4 regions of the Streptomyces sp. NPDC052042 genome follow, and region 1 is predicted to be linked to each of the others. Evidence: riboswitches for the same ligand, from Rfam matches in the RefSeq annotation. Region 1 holds a riboswitch; each other region holds the start of a gene.
The links. Region 1 has a riboswitch for cyclic di-AMP ahead of ACIHCL_RS07195 (NlpC/P60 family protein). Riboswitches for the same ligand answer to the same signal wherever they lie in the genome.

Region 1 (4,205 bases):
GCGGCGGTCGCGGCCCCGGCGAAGGCGAGGGCGGCCGCGGTGCGGGCAGCGGTTCCGGTGTAGGGGCGCTGCTTGGGTTTCCGATGCGCTGCCACGGGGTCGTGCGTCCTTCCTGACGACTGCCCGCCGGGGACTACCGGCGGGCCCGCCCGAGACCCGGCGGCGGGGCACCGGAAGGGGAGCGGGCCGCCGCCGCGGTTCTCGGCGGGGCGACCGGCGCTCCGTCCGGATGCGGAGCGGGGGTGTGGCCGGTCGCCTGGTCAGGGACGCTATGCCCAGGGCACGGGAAAGAGTCGTAATGACGCTCATTGTCTGAATTTGACGCGACACTGTCGTCAATCGACCAGAGGAAGTGCGCCAGAGTCGGGCAATTGGTGCAGACACGAGTGAGGATCCTGGAACGTGCACCTGCCCGCCGAGTGGTGATATGGGCAAGGCTAGGCTGCGCCCATGGACGTACTCATTCATCTCCTGGTCGCCCTGCACATCGTCGGTATCGCCTCGCTGCTGGGCGGTTTCCTGACTCAGATGAAGGCCATGGGCGCGGGCACGGCCCGATTCGTTCCGGCGATGCTGCACGGTGCGCTCACGATGCTGATCACCGGCGTCGCGCTCGTCGGCCTCCACCAGGCCCAGGGCCACGAGGTGAACAACATCAAGGTCGGCGTGAAGCTGCTGGTCCTGGTCGTCATCCTCGCGCTCGTCTACATCAAGCGTGACGAGGAGAAGGTCGACAAGGGCGCCTTCGGGGCGGTGGGCGGGCTGACCCTCGCCAACATCCTCATAGCCACGCTCTGGGTCTGAGCCCCCGCCTCCGCCGCGCGGGCCGTTCGCCCCTGCCGGGCGAGCCCGCCTCCGGCGCGCAGGCCCCGCCGCCGCGCCGTGCGAGCCCCTGCCGGGTAGTCCCGCAGGGGCTCGCCGCCGTTTTCGGGGCCGTCGGCTACGCCGGGCGTACGCTGCCGTAGATCGGCATGTAGTAGATCGACTCCTCGCGCACGTTCGCCCCCGGCTTGGGCGCGTGGATCATCATCCCGTCGCCCTTGTAGATGCCGACGTGGCTGATGTCGTCGTAGAAGAACACGAGGTCGCCCGGGAGCAGGTTCTCGGTGGCGACACGGGTGCCCACGCCGACCTGGTCCCAGGTGGTGCGGGGGAGGTTCACGCCCGCGGCCTTCCACGCCGCCTGGGTGAGCCCGGAGCAGTCGTACGAGGACGGGCCGGTCGCGCCCCAGACGTAGGGCTTGCCGATCTGGGCCGCGGCGAAGGCGAGCGCCTTCTGCGCCTTGGCCGTGGTGCCCGTGCCCGTTCCAGTCCCCGTGCCCGTGCCCGTGCCGGTCCCCGTGCCCGTGCCGGTTCCTGTGCCGGTTCCTGTGCCCGTTCCGGTTCCTGTGCCTGCGTCGGTGTCCGTTCCGCGGGAGGACTCCTTCTCCGCGGCCCGGCGTTCCGCCTCGGCGGCCTGCCGCTCAGCGAGCTCCCTCGCCTTGCGCCGGGCCTCGGCCTCCTTCTTCCGTTCCAGCTCCGCGAGCCGCGCCTTCTCCTCCGCGGTCAGCTTCGACAGCAGAACGCGCGCCTCGCCCAGCCGCTTCTGGACGTTCCGCTTGCTCTCCCGCAGCGTGTCCTGCGTCTCGGTCAGCTTCTCCAGGCTCTGTACCGCCTCGGCACGCTTCTTCGCCGTCCTGGTCTGCTGCTTGCGGAACTCCGCTATCGCCTGCTGCTGCCGGCTGGTCATCCGCTCCAGCAGCTGGCTCTGGTCGAAGTACGCCTGCGGGTCGTCGGCCAGGAAGAAAGTCGCGCTCGGCGCGATGGTGCCGGAGCGGTACTGGGCGGCGGCGTAGGTACCGAGCGTGGTGCGGGCCTCGTTGAGCTTGTCGGCGCGCCTGGCCACCTCGTCCAGCAGGTCGTCGACCTTCGCGCGCTGGGTCGCGGAGGCCTCCTTCGCCCGGTTGTACTGCTGGGTCGCGGTGCCCGCCTGCCGGTAGAGGTCGTCGACCTGCTTCTGGACCTCCTCGATGCCCGGCCGTGGGGCGGGCGCGGCCGTGGCGCTCTGTGTGGAGAACAGGGTCACGGACGCCAGAGCCGCCGTCGTGAGCCCGACGGCCGGTCCGGTGGTGCGCACCCGGGTGCGCGGTTTGCGATGCGACGCCAAGGCCGGCATCTCCTTCCGTGGGCCGCCTGCCGGGTTAGCTGTCGGGTTCGGGCGGAAACGGAAGGCTGCCCTACGGTCCGCGTGGGGTAAGGACCGATTCACCCCGGTATGCATATGGGTCCCCGGCTCCGAACTCCCATGGCGGCAGTCCGGATTCGGCGAGGGCGCCCGCTTGGCGTGGTTCGCCTCAGGGGGTACGGTCGCCCGGTCCGAGCACGCTAGCCAACCCGTGGTGCCGCTGTGAAGGTCGATGTTCGATTTGTCCGATACATTTTCGTGACCTTCGCCGCGTCCGCACCCTCCGCGTGGTCGCGCGGTGCATCGCAAACCGCGCACCCGCCGGGGATGACGGGACGGCCCATTAGACTCGATGAGCGATGAGCAGCCTCTTTGATGACAGCTTCCTGGCCGGTCTCCAGCACGCGGAGGACGGGCCCCCGCCGCCCCCCGAGGACCTCGGACCCGAGCACGTGCCGGAGGATCTCTTCGCGGGCGTGTTCGACGGGCCCCCGCCACCCAGGGACGCGTACTACCGCGACGGAGCGCACCGCCCCGTCGTCGACCCCGCCGCGCTCCTCGACGGGCTGAACGACGAGCAGAGTGCCGCCGTGGTCCACGAGGGCTCGCCCCTGCTCATCGTCGCCGGAGCGGGATCCGGCAAGACCCGCGTACTGACCCACCGCATCGCCCACCTCCTTGCCACGCGCGGGGTGCACCCCGGCCAGATCCTGGCGATCACCTTCACCAACAAGGCCGCGGGCGAGATGAAGGAGCGCGTCGAACAGCTCGTCGGCCCCCGCGCCCACGCCATGTGGGTCATGACGTTCCACAGCGCGTGCGTGCGCATCCTGCGCCGCGAGTCGAAGAAGCTCGGTTTCACCTCGTCGTTCTCGATCTACGACGCCGCAGACTCCAAGCGGCTGATGGCCCTGGTCTGCCGCGATCTGGACCTCGACCCGAAGCGCTTCCCGCCGAAGTCGTTCACGGCCAAGGTCTCCAACCTGAAGAACGAGCTGATCGACGAGGAGACCTTCGCCGGGCAGGCCGCGGACGGCTTCGAGAAGACCCTCGCCCAGGCGTACACGATGTACCAGGCGCGGCTGCGCGAGGCCAACGCGCTGGACTTCGACGACATCATCATGACGACGGTCCACCTGCTCCAGGCGTTCCCCGACGTCGCCGAGCACTACCGCCGCCGCTTCCGTCACGTCCTGGTCGACGAGTACCAGGACACCAACCACGCCCAGTACACCCTCGTACGCGAACTGGTCGGCCCGGCGGGCGAGGGCGACGCCCCCGCCGAGCTGTGCGTCGTCGGTGACGCGGACCAGTCGATCTACGCGTTCCGGGGCGCGACGATCCGCAACATCCTCCAGTTCGAGGAGGACTACCCGGACGCGACCACGATCCTGCTGGAGCAGAACTACCGCTCCACACAGACCATCCTGTCCGCCGCCAACGCCGTCATCGAGCGCAATGAGAACCGCCGCCCCAAGAACCTCTGGACGAACGCGGGCACGGGAGCCGGGATCACCGGCTACGTCGCCGACACCGAGCACGACGAGGCGCAGTTCGTCGCCGACGAGATCGACCGGCTGACCGACGCGGGCGACGCCAGGGCCGGCGATGTCGCCGTCTTCTACCGGACGAACGCGCAGTCCCGTGTCTTCGAAGAGGTCTTCATCCGGGTCGGCCTGCCCTACAAGGTCGTCGGCGGGGTGCGCTTCTACGAGCGCAAGGAGGTCCGGGACGTCCTGGCCTACCTCCGGGTCCTCGCCAACCCCGAGGACGCCGTCCCGCTGCGCCGCATCCTCAACGTGCCCAAGCGCGGCATCGGCGAGCGCGCTGAGGCGATGGTCGAGGCCCTGTCCCTGCGCGAGAGGATCACCTTCCCGCAGGCGCTGCGCCGGGTCGACGAGGCGTACGGCATGGCGGCCCGGTCGGCCAACGCCGTCAAACGGTTCAACACGCTGATGGACGAGCTGCGCACCGTCGCCGAATCCGGGGCGGGCCCGGCGGTGGTCCTGGAGGCCGTCCTGGAACGCACCGGCTACCTCGC
Region 2 (4,205 bases), on a different contig from region 1:
CGTTCCCGCCCCCGCATCAGGCGTATGGCGGCCACAACCCGTACCGATAGCCGAAGACGTGTGAACGCCCCGGGGCCCCGGGGCGTTCACGGGTAGTGCGCCGACGACGCCCGCGCGGCGGGGTCGGCCACGGACGGGAACGGGGCCGCGGGCGGAGTGCGGCCGAGGGCCGGGATCCGCCCGTCAGGCCCACCGGACGGCCGGGCGAACGGTCAGGCGGACGCCTCGGTGAGGTCGGCCAGTTCCTTCTCGGTCAGCCGGAGGTCGGCGACGGCCGTCAGGGCGGGCAGCTGCTCGACCGTACGGGCCGAGGCGATCGGCGCGACGACGGTCGGCCGGGACGCGAGCCAGGCCAACGCCACGGTCGCGACCTGCGCGTCATGGGCCTGCGCGACACGGTCGAGTGCGGCGAGGACCTTACGCCCCCGCTCCGACTCCAGGTACTTCGCCGCGCTGCCCGCACGCACGCTCTCCACCTGGGCCCCCGCGCGGTACTTGCCGGTCAGGAAACCGGAGGCCAGGGCGTAGTACGGGACGGCGGCGAGCCCGGCCCGGGCGGCCGTGTCCTGGAGCGCGCCCTCATACGTGTCGCGGGAGACCAGGTTGTAGTGCGGCTGGAGGGCGACGTAACGGGCCAGCCCCTCGCGCTCCGAGAAGTCCACGGACGCCTGGAGCCGTTCGGGGCTGATGTTGGACGCGGCGATCTCCCGCACCTTGCCGGCCTTCACCAGCCCGTCGAGGGCGGTGATGATCTCCTCGACCGGAACGGACTCGTCGTCGAAGTGCGTGTAGTAGAGGTCGATGTGGTCCCTGCCGAGCCTGCGCAGCGACTCGTCCGCCGCCGCCTTGATGGTGGCGGCGGAGAGCCCCTTGTAAGAGGGGTGGGAGCCGACCTTGGTGGCGATGAGGACATCGGAGCGGTCGGGGCGTGCCGCGAGCCACTTGCCGATGACGGTCTCCGACTCGCCGCCCTCGTTGCCCGGCACCCAGGCGGAGTAGGCGTCGGCGGTGTCGATGAAGTTGCCGCCCACCGCCGTGTAGGCGTCCAGCACGGCGAACGACTGCGCCTCGGCGGCCGTCCAGCCGAAGACATTGCCGCCGAGGGCGAGCGGGAAGACGTGCAGATCGGAAGAGCCCAGCTTGCGAAGAGAAGTCATGCGTGGATCAACGTGTTCCCGTCGATCGGGTATTCCGTCCATCGGCCGCCCGGGGGACGGCCGATGGACGGTCCCCCGGACGGCCGGACGGCTGGGGTCGCCAGGACCGCACGACGTCTCGGGGTACGGGGACCGCGTATCCGCTCAGGTCGCACAAGGACCCGAACGGGCCCGGAGACGTGCTCAGATGTTGAGGCCCTTGCCCCGCAGCCAGGACATCGGGTCCACGCCCGTGCCGTCCGCGGTGTGGACCTCCAGGTGGAGGTGCGGGCCCGTCACATTGCCGGTCGCGCCGACCCGGCCGATGGTCTCCCCGGTGGAGACCTTCTGACCGATGCCCACACCGATCGAGGACTGGTGGCAGTACCACACCTCCGTGCCGTCCTCCAGCTCCAGCACCGTGCGGTAGCCGTACGAACCGGACCAGCCCGCCGACGTGATGGTGCCTCCGTGAACGGCCTTGACCGGGGTGCCCGTCGGCGCCGCGAAGTCGAGGCCGGTGTGGTGACCGGAGGCCCACATCGTGCCGGCCTGCCCGTATGTCGAGGTGATCGTGTACGAGCTGGTCGGGATGGCGTAGCTGGCGGCGAGCTTGGCGAGCCGCAGGGCCTCGGCCTTCTTCCTGGCCTCCTCCTCGGCCTTCTTCCTGGCCTCCTCCGCCTTCTTCTTCTCGGCGGCGGCCTTGGCCTCGGCGACGTCCTGCTGCTTCTTGGCCTCGGCGGCGGCCTTTTCCGCGGCGGCCCTCTCCTGGGCCTCCCTGGCCTCGGCGTCGGCGGCGGCCTGCTGCTGCTCGGCCTGCTGGAGGATACGGGCGCGGAGCGCCTCGCCCGCGTCGGTCGTGCCCTGCTCGGCCTCCGCGGTGGTGATACCGGCGGTGGTGAGCGGGGCGGTGTCGGCCTCGGCTCCGTCGTTCTCGGAGTCGTCGGAGAGAAGGGAGCCCACGCCGGGAAGGGACTTGGCGTCGGGCAGTTTGTCCGTGATGGCGTCGGGAAGGGAGATGGAGACCGGCGGCTTGCCCTGTGCGGTGGCCATGCCGCCCGCACCGACCGCCGCGATGACGCCGACCCCGAGTACCGCGGAGCTGCGGGCGAGTCCGCTGCGCTGCTTGGTGACGCGGTGCCTGCCGCGCACCGGGCGGACGGACTCCTCGGTGGGGTTCCACTCCTCCCAGCCACGCTCGGAACCGGAGTCGCCGTCGACGCGGAAGTCGACGCCGGAGAAGGCCGCGGTGGCGGCCACGTCCGGTTCGCCTCCCTGGTCCACGGCGCCGAGACCGGCACCGGGCACCGCCGCCATGCCGATCGTTCCGTGGTCGGAGCCGTAGGCGGCACCGGAGCCGTAGCCGGGGCCCGCGCCGTAACCGGGGCCGAAGTCGGCACCGAACGCGGAGTCGAGCCGGGTGGGGGCCTCGGGGGCAGGCTTGTTGGACGCCACGGGGGCGCACTCCTTTCCTTCCTTCTCGCCTACCGGGTTAGCTGACGGGTTCGGAGCAGGAAGGTCTCCTACGGGCTCCGCGTCTCTCACGAGACCCGGATGTCCGATTCACCCCAGGGTGTTGGTTCCCCGGTTCCCTTGCGGAATTCGGCGCTCGCGCACGGTGCCGCCTCTGACGACGGCTGGGACGACCGCGCTGCGTTATCGAACGTTAATAGACACCCGCCCCTGATTCCAAGCCGCTCCCACCGATCGTTCACGCCCACGGCCTGGACTTTAATGGACATCTCGGGGCGTAATCAGACGAGTTGATCGTGCCTCAACCGTTATCTATTTTCTGACGTTGCGTCAATTGTTATGCGGAGCGACGCCTTTCGATTACAGACGGTTGCAGGCCCGGCCCTGCCGACTCCCCGCCCCTCCGGAACACCGCTGCCCGCCCGATCCCCCTCCGACTGGCCGCCCCGGCCCCCGAGCCCTCCGCCCTTCGCACCCCGCCGACCGCCCGAACCAGCCGGACCGACCGTCACATCGGGTCCGGCCCCACGATCCGGACGGTCCTGCGCCGCTCCGGCTGCCCTTCCGCGGGGCGTACGACCGCGAGCAGGGCCAGATCGTCGGTCGTCTCGCCCCCCGTGTGCCGCCGTACGTCGTCGGTCAACGCGGACAGCAGTTCCTCCGGCCCGGGAAAGATCCGCCCGCGCAGCCGGGCCGCCGGATCGTAGAAGACCCCGTCCGCGTTCCGCGCCTCGGAGAGGCCGTCGGTGTAGAGCAGCAGCGTCGCCCCCGGCGGCAGCTCCCACGCGTCCGCCCGGTCGGGCCACGCGCCCAGGTCCATCCCGAGCGGCAGCGCGGGCATCGAGGGCTCCAGTACGTCCAGCCTCCCGTCCGGGTACAGCAGGATCGGCTCGGGGTGGCCGCGGTTGACGATCCGCACCTGGCACAGGCCGGCCGGGATCTCGGCCAGCACGGCGGTGGTGAAGCCCTCGACGGCGTCGGGACCGCCCCGGCGGGTGCCCCACTCCCGCACCAGCGCGCGCTCCAGGCGCCGCGCCACGCCCTCCAGCGAGCGTTCCTGTTCGGCCGCCTCCCGGAAGGCCCCGATGACCACCGCCACCGTCTCCACGGCGTCGAGCCCCTTGCCCCGCACATCGCCGACCACCAGCCGGACTCCGTACGGGGTGTCCGTCACTGCGTACAGGTCGCCGCCGACGAACTCGTCGGCCTGCGCCGCCTCGTACCGTGCCGCCACATGCAGCCCACCGATCCGGTCGGAGGGCTTCGGCAGCACCGCCCGCATGGCCCGCTCCGCGATGACACGGGCGGAGGCCAACTGCTCGTTGCTCCGCCACACCACCCGGTTGATCACCACCGCGAGCACCGAGACGGTCGCCAGGGTGAGCAGCTCGATCAGTGGAACAGCCGCCGGCAGCGAGTCGGATGCCAGCCGGAGCGCGATGACGGCCAGCATCGAGGCGATGCCGGTGAGCACGGTGGTGGACAGCGAGAAGAACGGCGCGGCGATCAGCGGCGCCGCCACGAACAGCGGAATGGCGGTGAAGACCGACGGGGTGAACAGATCGAACAGCAGCCCCCCGATGATCATCAGGATCG
Region 3 (4,205 bases), on a different contig from region 1:
GGCCCGAGGTCGCGAGCGGGATTGATCGCGTATCCGGCATTGGTTCCGTACGCCATGCCGATGGCCACCACGATCAGCCCCACCACGAATGGCCCCATATTGGCGCCCGGCGCCGTATTGAGTACATCCGTGACCGCGAGGATCAGCAGTATCAGAATGGCGGTGCCGATGATCTGGTCCCGTAGTGCTCCCCATTCGGTGACAGGAAGCGCGGTATTGCCGTTGGCGGGCAGAGTGGAGAAGACCGCTTGCGTCTTGATGGTGTGTCCGGGATCCACCCTCGCCAGTGCTTCGGTGTAATTCCAGCGCACCACCAGTGCGGCGACGAAGGCTCCGGCGAGTTGCGCGAGGGAATAGGGCGCGACCTTCTTCCAGGGGAAATCCTTGAACACCGCGAGCGAGAGCGTCACGGCAGGGTTGAGATGAGCACCGCTCAGCCGCCCCGCCACATAGACGCCCAGCGTGACACCGAGCCCCCAGGCCCAGGCGATGCTGTCGTGGTTACCGAGTCCGCCCGGCGGTTCGGTCAGCGCACCGCCGGCCGCGACCTGGGCCACCACGCCGCAGCCGAAGAGGACGAGAACCATCGTTCCGACGAATTCCGCCGCGAGTTCCCCGCCCAGGCCCGACAACACGCGCCGCTGCATGGGGTTCTCGCTTCCTGTCAGGGCACGGGCCGTCGGCGGCATTGATCCAGAAATGAGCGTAGATGCATGGTTCCGCTTCCGCCTGCGATGGCGAGGCGTTGGTGTGAGGGCGAGGCATTGGTGTGAAGGCGGGACCCGACGTGCCCGACGGTGCGGACGACGCCCGGGGCGGGTGTCGTGCGACCCGAGGCGCGGGTGCTCGACATGACGCCGGGCCGGTCTCGGAAGGGTGGGGGGCTGGTGTCGTGCGGCGCGAGGAGAGGCATCCGCCATTGGCGCGCATACGGCCGCGACTGCGCACGAGAGCCTCGACGCCGTGGTGGGCGGCCGTCGGCAGGGAGCACTCACCAGCCGCGTCTTTGCGCTCGGACCCGGAGGCGTGCCCGCCGGACGGCGGCGGGACGCTGTTGTCCGGCGGGCGGCGTCGGGGCCATACGGCTGCCGCCCTCGACGGCGCCCCGCTCCGCGCGCCCTGGCCGACCTCCGGGCCTCGCCCGCCCGTCTGCGCGAGGTGCGCCGGCGGCGTGAGGGAGGGAGTGAGGCCCGTTGGGTGCCGCCGTGCCCCGTACCCTCGCCGGCCCCCGGACCTGCGCGTTTTCACCGGCCGAGGCGGCCGTGAGTCACGGACGGGGGGCGTGCCGGGCCGTCCCGAGAGCTCTGCTCGCTATCTCCGGACGAGTGAAATGTCCAATTTGGGAGCGTATGAAGCGAATTGCAAATTTGGTAACTAAAAAATGACTTAGGTGCATGTTGGGGAGTTTGGCCTCCAGGCGGAATGCCCCTTTTGTCACTTCGTGGCGTGAGTCACTCACAAGCCTTCCGGAAAGCCGGGCCGTGCCCTGGCTCCCCTTGTCGCACAAGGGGGAGTGGGTTCGCGCTGTGAGCTGGGTTACTAAGAATTACGTGAATTGATCAAGTGAATCAATTGTGATCAAAAAATGAGGGCTTGTTCCGTTCCGCTTTTCTCGCCTACGGTCACCGTCAATCCGGACGGAACGCCGAATCCTGCCGCCGTCCGAGAAACCGACCACTCATGACGGCAGGAGCGGGGGAACCAGGTAGGCCGCCGGTCCGGTATACGGAACGGCTCGGGGTGAAGTCGCATTCCCGTGCGACCAGACATCTCCAGTCTGAACCCGACAGCTCACCTCGCAGGCGACGGAGAGGAATTCACCATGACCGCAAAGGGCACGCGCCGTCGCCGTTCGTCCACTTCGCTGACCCGTGGCATCGTCGCCGCGGCCGGTGTCGCCCTGGTGCTTCCGCTGATCGGAGCGGGTTTCGCCGAGGCCGCTCCGACTCAGGCCACCACCGGAAAGGCTGCGGTGTCGACCGCCGTGAGCACCAGCGTTTCCCCGCAGAAGGCCGCGACCGTCACGCATTCCGTGATCTCCGGAGAGACCCTCTCCAAGATCGCGCAGAGCTACTCCCTCAAGGGCGGCTGGCAGAAGCTGTACGAGGCCAACCGGGAGACCATCGGGAGCGACCCCTCCCTGATCCACCCCGGAATGGAGCTGGCCGTAGGCGCCCAGTCCGGCTCGAAGGCCGCCGCCGGCGCCTCCGGTGCCTCGTCCGCGACCGTCACCGCCGCACCGGTCTCGTACTCGAACAACCTGGACGGCTGGATCAGGGAATCGCTCGCCATCATGGCCAAGCATGGAATTCCCGGCAGCTACGACGGCATCCACCGCAACGTCATCCGCGAGTCCTCCGGCAACCCCCGGGCCATCAACAACTGGGACTCGAACGCCGTCGCCGGAACGCCGTCCAAGGGTCTGCTCCAGGTCATCGACCCGACGTTCCGTGCCTACCATGTGCCCGGCACCGTGTTCGACAGCTACGACCCGGTCGCCAACATCACCGCCGCGTGCAACTACGCCGCGGACAAGTACGGCTCCATCGACAACGTCTTCGGCGCCTACTGACGCACACCGGCACCGGCCCGGTCGCCGGCCGGGAACACGACGGGATGCGCCCCTCGGGAAGCCGCACGGCTCCCCGTGGGGGCGCATCCCGTCTCGTACCGGGCCCCCGTCGCACCGCCCGCCGGGCGGGGCCTGCCTCGCCCGTGGTCACTCCAGGGTGCTGCCCGTCGGCCGTTCCGGCCGCCGCAGCGGCGGTCTGGGGACCGTCGCCGCCGAGCCCTCCCGGACGGAGTGCACCGCCGCGTCGTGGAGGCGCCGGCTGTCCTCCTCCGAACGACAGGGCACGGGGCTGCCCGACATGGTGAACCAGTCGATCGCACCCGTGTACTGCACGGTCACCTGAGCCGTGTCGTCGGCCCAGGTCGTGTGCACGGTCAGGTCCCCGGTCAGGACGCCGACCTCGTCCGTGAGCACGCCGCCGTGCCCCGAGAACACACCACGAGTCGTCCATGACGCCCAAGCCATGTGTCCAGGCTGGCACCGGGTCCGCGGATGCGCGACTCGTGGGAACCTGTGTGCCCGACCGTGCATGCCACGTCGCCAGGGGTTACGGCCCGCGCGCGGACGGCTCCGGGGCGCTCCGGGGCGCTGCCCCCGGTCCGCCATGCGAAACGCGCGGAACTTTCCTTCCGGGCCGGCTGCGGTTCCCGCACCCTCCGAACTCCCGCAGTTTGACGCACTTTTAACATCGAACCGTTGAATCGTTGCTCCAAAACAACGAATTCCGAAGGTAAATAGCTCTTGACCTACGGAACTCGTCAGGATTGCATGTCGCGCTGGGAGCGATGAAACCACTCACCACGTCCTCGTCTGGAGGCGATACCGCTCCCGTGCTCACACCTCGCATCTGTTGATCGGAAATGCACGATGACCGAAACGCTCAGCGCTCCCCAGGCGCTCGCGCCGGCGACCGGCCCCACCCCGCAGAAGCTCAAGCGTTCCATCGGCGTCGTGGGCGGAACACTGCTCACGCTGTCCTGCGTGACGCCCGCCTCGACCCTCTTCGTGGTCGTACCGGACCTGTTCTCCAGCCTCGGCACCTACACCGCCCTCACCATCGCCATCGGCTCCCTGCTCTGCATCGCGGTCGCCTTCTGCTACTCGGAACTGGGCACCCTGATCCCGAGCGCCGGGGGCGAGTACGCGATGGTGTCGACCATGGCGGGGCGGCTGGCCGGATGGCTCGTCTTCGTGCTGTCGCTGCTGGTCGTGATGATCGTGCCGCCCGTCATCGCCATGGGCACGGCCGACTACCTCGCCCCGGTGGTGCACATCCCGGCCTCCGTCGCGGGCGCCGGCGTCATGCTGCTGGCCACCCTCGCCGGTCTGCTGGACCTGCGGGCCAACGCCTGGATCACCGGGATCTTCCTCGTCCTCGAAGTGATCGCCGCGGCCGTCGTCGCCGTACTCGGCTTCGCGCACTCCGAGCGCGGGGCCTCGGCCCTGGTGCACGGCCAGGTCGCCTCGTCGAACGGTACGACCTCCACGGTCACCGCGATGATGGTGGTCTCGGGACTCGCGATCGCCCTCTTCATCACCCAGGGCTTCTCCACGGCCGTCTACCTCTCGGAGGAGCTGGAGAACCCGCGCCGCAACGTGGCCCGCACCGTGCTGGCCACCCTCGCCATCTCCT
Region 4 (4,205 bases), on a different contig from region 1:
GCCGCTGCGGGAACGGTCCTCAGAGCGGCAGGAGATCCGGCCGCTTCGCCACGACGTGGTCGCCCGAGGACTCACCGCGCAGCCGTCGGCCGATCCAGGGCACCAGGTGCTCGCGCGCCCAGTGGATGTCGTCGCGACGGACTTCGAGCGTGCCGCGCGGGGCCTGCGCGGGCCACGGCTGGTCGGGGTCGGCCGGCACGTCGATCCCGAGGACCTGGGCGGCGCGCAGCGCGACCCTGGTGTGCCCCTCGGGCGACAGGTGGAGCCGGTCGTCGTCCCAGGCCCGCCGGTCCTGGACGGACCTCAGCGACCACAGGTCGAGGACGGGGCAGCCGTAGCGGTCGGCGATGGCCCGCACATGGGCGGAGTACGTGGCGACCTTGCCGCGCAGGTGCCGCAGCACGGGAACGCCCCGGGTGTCGAATCCGGTGGTGATCATGACGGTGCCGACCGCTTCGGTCAGTTCGGCGACCGCGCGCTCGAAACGCTCGGCCACGTCGTCCGGGTCGGTGCCGGGCCTGATGATGTCGTTGCCGCCGGCACAGAAGCTCACCAGGTCGGGGGCCAGTTCCTTGGCGCGGGGGACCTGTTCCTCGACGATCTGGTCGAGGAGGCGTCCGCGTACGGCGAGATTGGCGTACCGGAAGTCCGCGTGCGTGGGGCCGTCGGCGTTCGTCCGCTCGCCGGGGTCCGGAAGCCGGTCCGCGAGAAGCACCGCGAAACGGTCCGCCCAGCCGATGTAGGTACCGTCCGGTCCGGGGTCGCCGACACCTTCGGTGAAGCTGTCGCCGATCGCCGCGTACGACCCGATGAGGCCCTTCCGATTGATGACGCCACGTTGGAATTTTCTCGAATCGTCTGCCACAAGCGTCTATCCTGCACCGTCGAATGTGACCTACGCGACCGTAATAAGGGGTTGACGGATGGTGAGATAGACCACCCGGTCAGGACTCCGAGGGGGGAATAGGCGCCACGAGGGGGTGGCGCGTCGTCGTGACGCGCCACCCCCTCGTCGGGACCGGATCGGGCCTCTGCCGTCCGTCGGAGCGTTCGGCTCAGACGTAGATGCCGTGCGCGGCGAGGTAGGCGACCGGGTCGATGTCGGAACCGTACGCCGGGCCGGTGCGGACCTCGAAGTGCAGGTGCGGTCCGGTGGAGTTGCCGGTGGAACCGGAGAGGCCGATCTGCTGGCCTGCGCCCACGGACTGGCCCGCCGAAACGGAGATCGAGGACAGGTGCCCGTACTGCGAGTAGCGGCCGTCGGCGTGCTTGACGACGACCTGGTTGCCGTACGCACCGCCCCAGCCGGCGGTGACGACGGTGCCGGAGGCGATGGACTTCACGCTGGTGCCGGTGAAGACGGGGAAGTCGATGCCGCTGTGGCTGCCGCTGGACCAGTTGGATCCGGAGGCCCGGTATCCGGTGGTGTGGTTGCCGGGAACCGGGTGGACATAACCGGAGCCGGTGCTCGCGGCGGCCGGGGCGGAGGTCTTCGCCTTCGTGGCCGCCTGCGGCTGCGCCGGCGCGGGCTTGGCCGGAGCGGGCTTGGCCGGAGCGGACTTCTGGACCGTCGACGGCACCGAGAGCACCTTCGACGGAAGGGCGGAGCCCGCGCCCGCACCGGCGGACGCGGCGTGGCCGGACGCCTGGGAGCCGAGCGTCAGCTCGGTGCCCGGGCGGATCAGGTCCGGGTCGGCACCGATGGCCTCGCGGTTGTCCTGGTAGAGCTTCTGCCAGCCGCCCTCGATCCCGTGCTCGGCGGCGATCTTCGACAGATAGTCGCCGGGGACGACGGAGTACGTCGTGGCGGCGGCCGGCTCCTGCGCGGCCCGCTGGACCGGGACGGTGTGCGCGGCGGAGGCCGGGGCGGTCTGCGGCGCGGCGTGGGCGCCGGTGGCGCCGAGCAGCGGCAGGGCGATGATGGCGCCACCGGCGCTCACGGCGGCGACGCCGCGGGCGATCACGCTGGACTTGGTACGGCGGTGCTTACCCGGGATGGGCATGATGCGCTTCCTCTCCGGCGCCTACGAGGTGAGCTGTCGGGTTCGGGCTGGAGATGCCCGGCCGCGGCGAGCGCGACTTCACCCCGAGCCGACCGGATTTCACCGGTCGGCGGCCTACCTGGTTCCCCCGCTCCTGCCACGCGTCGAGTGGATGCGATATCCGGGCGGCGGCAGGATTAGGCGGTCCGTCCGGATTTGACGGTGACCGTAAGCGAGCCGGACGGCGAGAACAAGCCACTGACTCCCGGAAGGAATCCGGGACCGGGAATTCAGAACCGAATTCCCGTCACACTCCGTGGATCCGGGATCCTGAATTCCTGCGCCGCGCAAGGAATGCCCGAACGGCCGATCGGCACGCACGGTCACGGATATGATTCCGCTCACGAGCGGTGATCAGCCTGGGAAACCAAAACGGATATACATCAATAAATAGCCTCAATACGGACATCGAGTGGGCACCATGCGCGTCGGAGCCCCGGCCTCCCGCACCCGCGACGATGTGACAGAAATCCCGCCGCCCATGTCCCGGCAGGCACGAAGATCGGCAATTCCGGTGATCCAGAAGATAATCCCGGACACCCCCATGCACTGACCGCGCATCAGTTGACAATGGAATCCGGCCGCAGCACCTCGGGAAATCGCGCCCCCTCGCGAGCCGGCTCGATAAATGATCAGAAGTGCGCGTGACAAGAGATCAAAACCGCTTCGGCCATTTCCCGTCCTTCCGGCGGGGGCCACGTACCGAAGGGCTGTCCCATGCCCTTCATCGGTCAGCGGGCTTCAGGCCGCGTGGAAGCCCCCGGACGCAGCAGGAGCGAGAAGGGTTCGAGCCCGGCCCCGAGGCCGGTCCGGGGCCCGGGCTCCGCCAGGGTCACCCGGACCGCCCGCCGTCCGCCACGGGCCGTTGACCACGACCGACTTCCCTCGGGGACGGGCGGATCGACACGGGTATCGACAGCGGGGCGGACGAGATGATTGCCTGAGGAACCGATGTCGTATCGTCGCGGAAGTGGCCTTGTCGGCGACTCCCGCCGACGGCCGGACGCCCAGGAGTCAGTGTGACGCAGCAGTTGCCGCAGATCCCGTCGACGGAACCCGAGCTGACGGGTGTCCGCAACTTCCGTGACGTGGGCGGACTGCCCACCGCGGACGGCAGGCGGGTGCGGTACGGAACACTCTTCCGCAGTGGTCATCTCGCGCACGCCACCCCCGAGGACGCCGCCTTCCTCACCGACCTGGGGCTGCATACGATCTTCGACTTCCGCAACGCGGCCGACCTTCGGCTCGACGGCCACGACGTGGAGCTGCCGGGCGTACGGAACCTCAACATCCCGCTCTCAGACCCGGCGGACGGCGCGGGGTTCTGGCGGATGGTCCGCGAAGGCGACCTGGAGCAGCTGCGCTCGCTCCTGGCCGATGGGAAGGGGGCGAACCGGATGATCGCCTCGTACCGCGAGATCGTCCTGGAGCGCACCGCGGAGCACAGCCGGGTGCTGCACGCGCTGGCCGAGGACAGTGTTCCGGCGCTGATGCACTGCGCGGCGGGCAAGGACCGGGCCGGTCTGTCGATGGCCGTGTCCCTGCTCGCGGTCGGTGTCGAGCGCGACGCCATCGAGGCCGACTACCTGAAGTCCGATCAGGCGCACCGCCGCTACCGGATCCGCCGCAGCGACACCTCTGCGGACGGCATGTCGGCCGAGGTGCTGGAACTGCTCAATCCGCTCTTCGGCGCCCACCGCGACTACCTCGCCGCGGCGTTCGCCTCCATCGAGGAGACCTGGGGCGACACCGAGCGCTATCTGGCGGAGGGCCTGCGGCTGTCCCCGGAAACCCGTGAGCGGCTGCGCGACCGGCTGATCGAGACGGTCTGACAGCAGCCGCCCGGCGGTCGCGGTGGTCAGCCTTTGGCGGCCACCGCGAAGAGGATGTAGAGGAAGGCCGCGACGACGTGTCCGGCGATGAGGTAGGCGATCAGCCGGATCACGACGCCGCGCGGGAACTTCCGTTCCTGGGCTTCGTACTTCTTGCTCGACCCCAGCGGGTCGAAGTTCTCTGAATCGGACATGGTGGTCCTCTCTGGGGACCGGCCGGGGCCGGTCTCAGCGGCGGTGGATACCGTCGCCGAGGCACAGCTCGGCGGCGGGGCTCTGCAGGAGGGTGTGGACGAACAGGAGTTCGGCACCACCACGGTCGATGGCCGTG

Region 2: linked by a shared signal. The riboswitch ahead of ACIHCL_RS19190 (M23 family metallopeptidase) and the one ahead of ACIHCL_RS07195 (NlpC/P60 family protein) in region 1 are both predicted to bind cyclic di-AMP.
Region 3: linked by a shared signal. The riboswitch ahead of ACIHCL_RS10115 (transglycosylase SLT domain-containing protein) and the one ahead of ACIHCL_RS07195 (NlpC/P60 family protein) in region 1 are both predicted to bind cyclic di-AMP.
Region 4: linked by a shared signal. The riboswitch ahead of ACIHCL_RS29480 (peptidoglycan DD-metalloendopeptidase family protein) and the one ahead of ACIHCL_RS07195 (NlpC/P60 family protein) in region 1 are both predicted to bind cyclic di-AMP.

What each region holds. Positions count from the first base shown of each region.
Region 1 is NZ_JBIUBU010000002.1:427,515-431,719, forward strand. It holds gene ACIHCL_RS07185 (NlpC/P60 family protein) at 1-95, opposite strand, end outside; gene ACIHCL_RS07190 (hypothetical protein) at 451-804, shown strand; gene ACIHCL_RS07195 (NlpC/P60 family protein) at 941-2,155, opposite strand; cyclic di-AMP (ydaO/yuaA leader) riboswitch at 2,154-2,317, opposite strand; gene pcrA (DNA helicase PcrA) at 2,524-4,205, shown strand, end outside.
Region 2 is NZ_JBIUBU010000010.1:257,615-261,819, reverse strand. It holds gene ACIHCL_RS19200 (PrsW family intramembrane metalloprotease) at 1-50, shown strand, start outside; gene ACIHCL_RS19195 (aldo/keto reductase) at 213-1,157, opposite strand; gene ACIHCL_RS19190 (M23 family metallopeptidase) at 1,341-2,591, opposite strand; cyclic di-AMP (ydaO/yuaA leader) riboswitch at 2,603-2,754, opposite strand; gene ACIHCL_RS19185 (PP2C family protein-serine/threonine phosphatase) at 3,118-4,205, opposite strand, start outside.
Region 3 is NZ_JBIUBU010000004.1:147,827-152,031, reverse strand. It holds gene ACIHCL_RS10120 (MIP/aquaporin family protein) at 1-647, opposite strand, end outside; cyclic di-AMP (ydaO/yuaA leader) riboswitch at 1,634-1,818, shown strand; gene ACIHCL_RS10115 (transglycosylase SLT domain-containing protein) at 1,823-2,572, shown strand; gene ACIHCL_RS10110 (hypothetical protein) at 2,720-3,037, opposite strand; gene ACIHCL_RS10105 (APC family permease) at 3,440-4,205, shown strand, end outside.
Region 4 is NZ_JBIUBU010000023.1:101,144-105,348, forward strand. It holds gene ACIHCL_RS29475 (SGNH/GDSL hydrolase family protein) at 20-865, opposite strand; gene ACIHCL_RS29480 (peptidoglycan DD-metalloendopeptidase family protein) at 1,056-2,003, opposite strand; cyclic di-AMP (ydaO/yuaA leader) riboswitch at 2,009-2,163, opposite strand; gene ACIHCL_RS29485 (tyrosine-protein phosphatase) at 3,062-3,874, shown strand; gene ACIHCL_RS29490 (DUF6126 family protein) at 3,901-4,068, opposite strand; gene ACIHCL_RS29495 (helix-turn-helix domain-containing protein) at 4,103-4,205, opposite strand, start outside.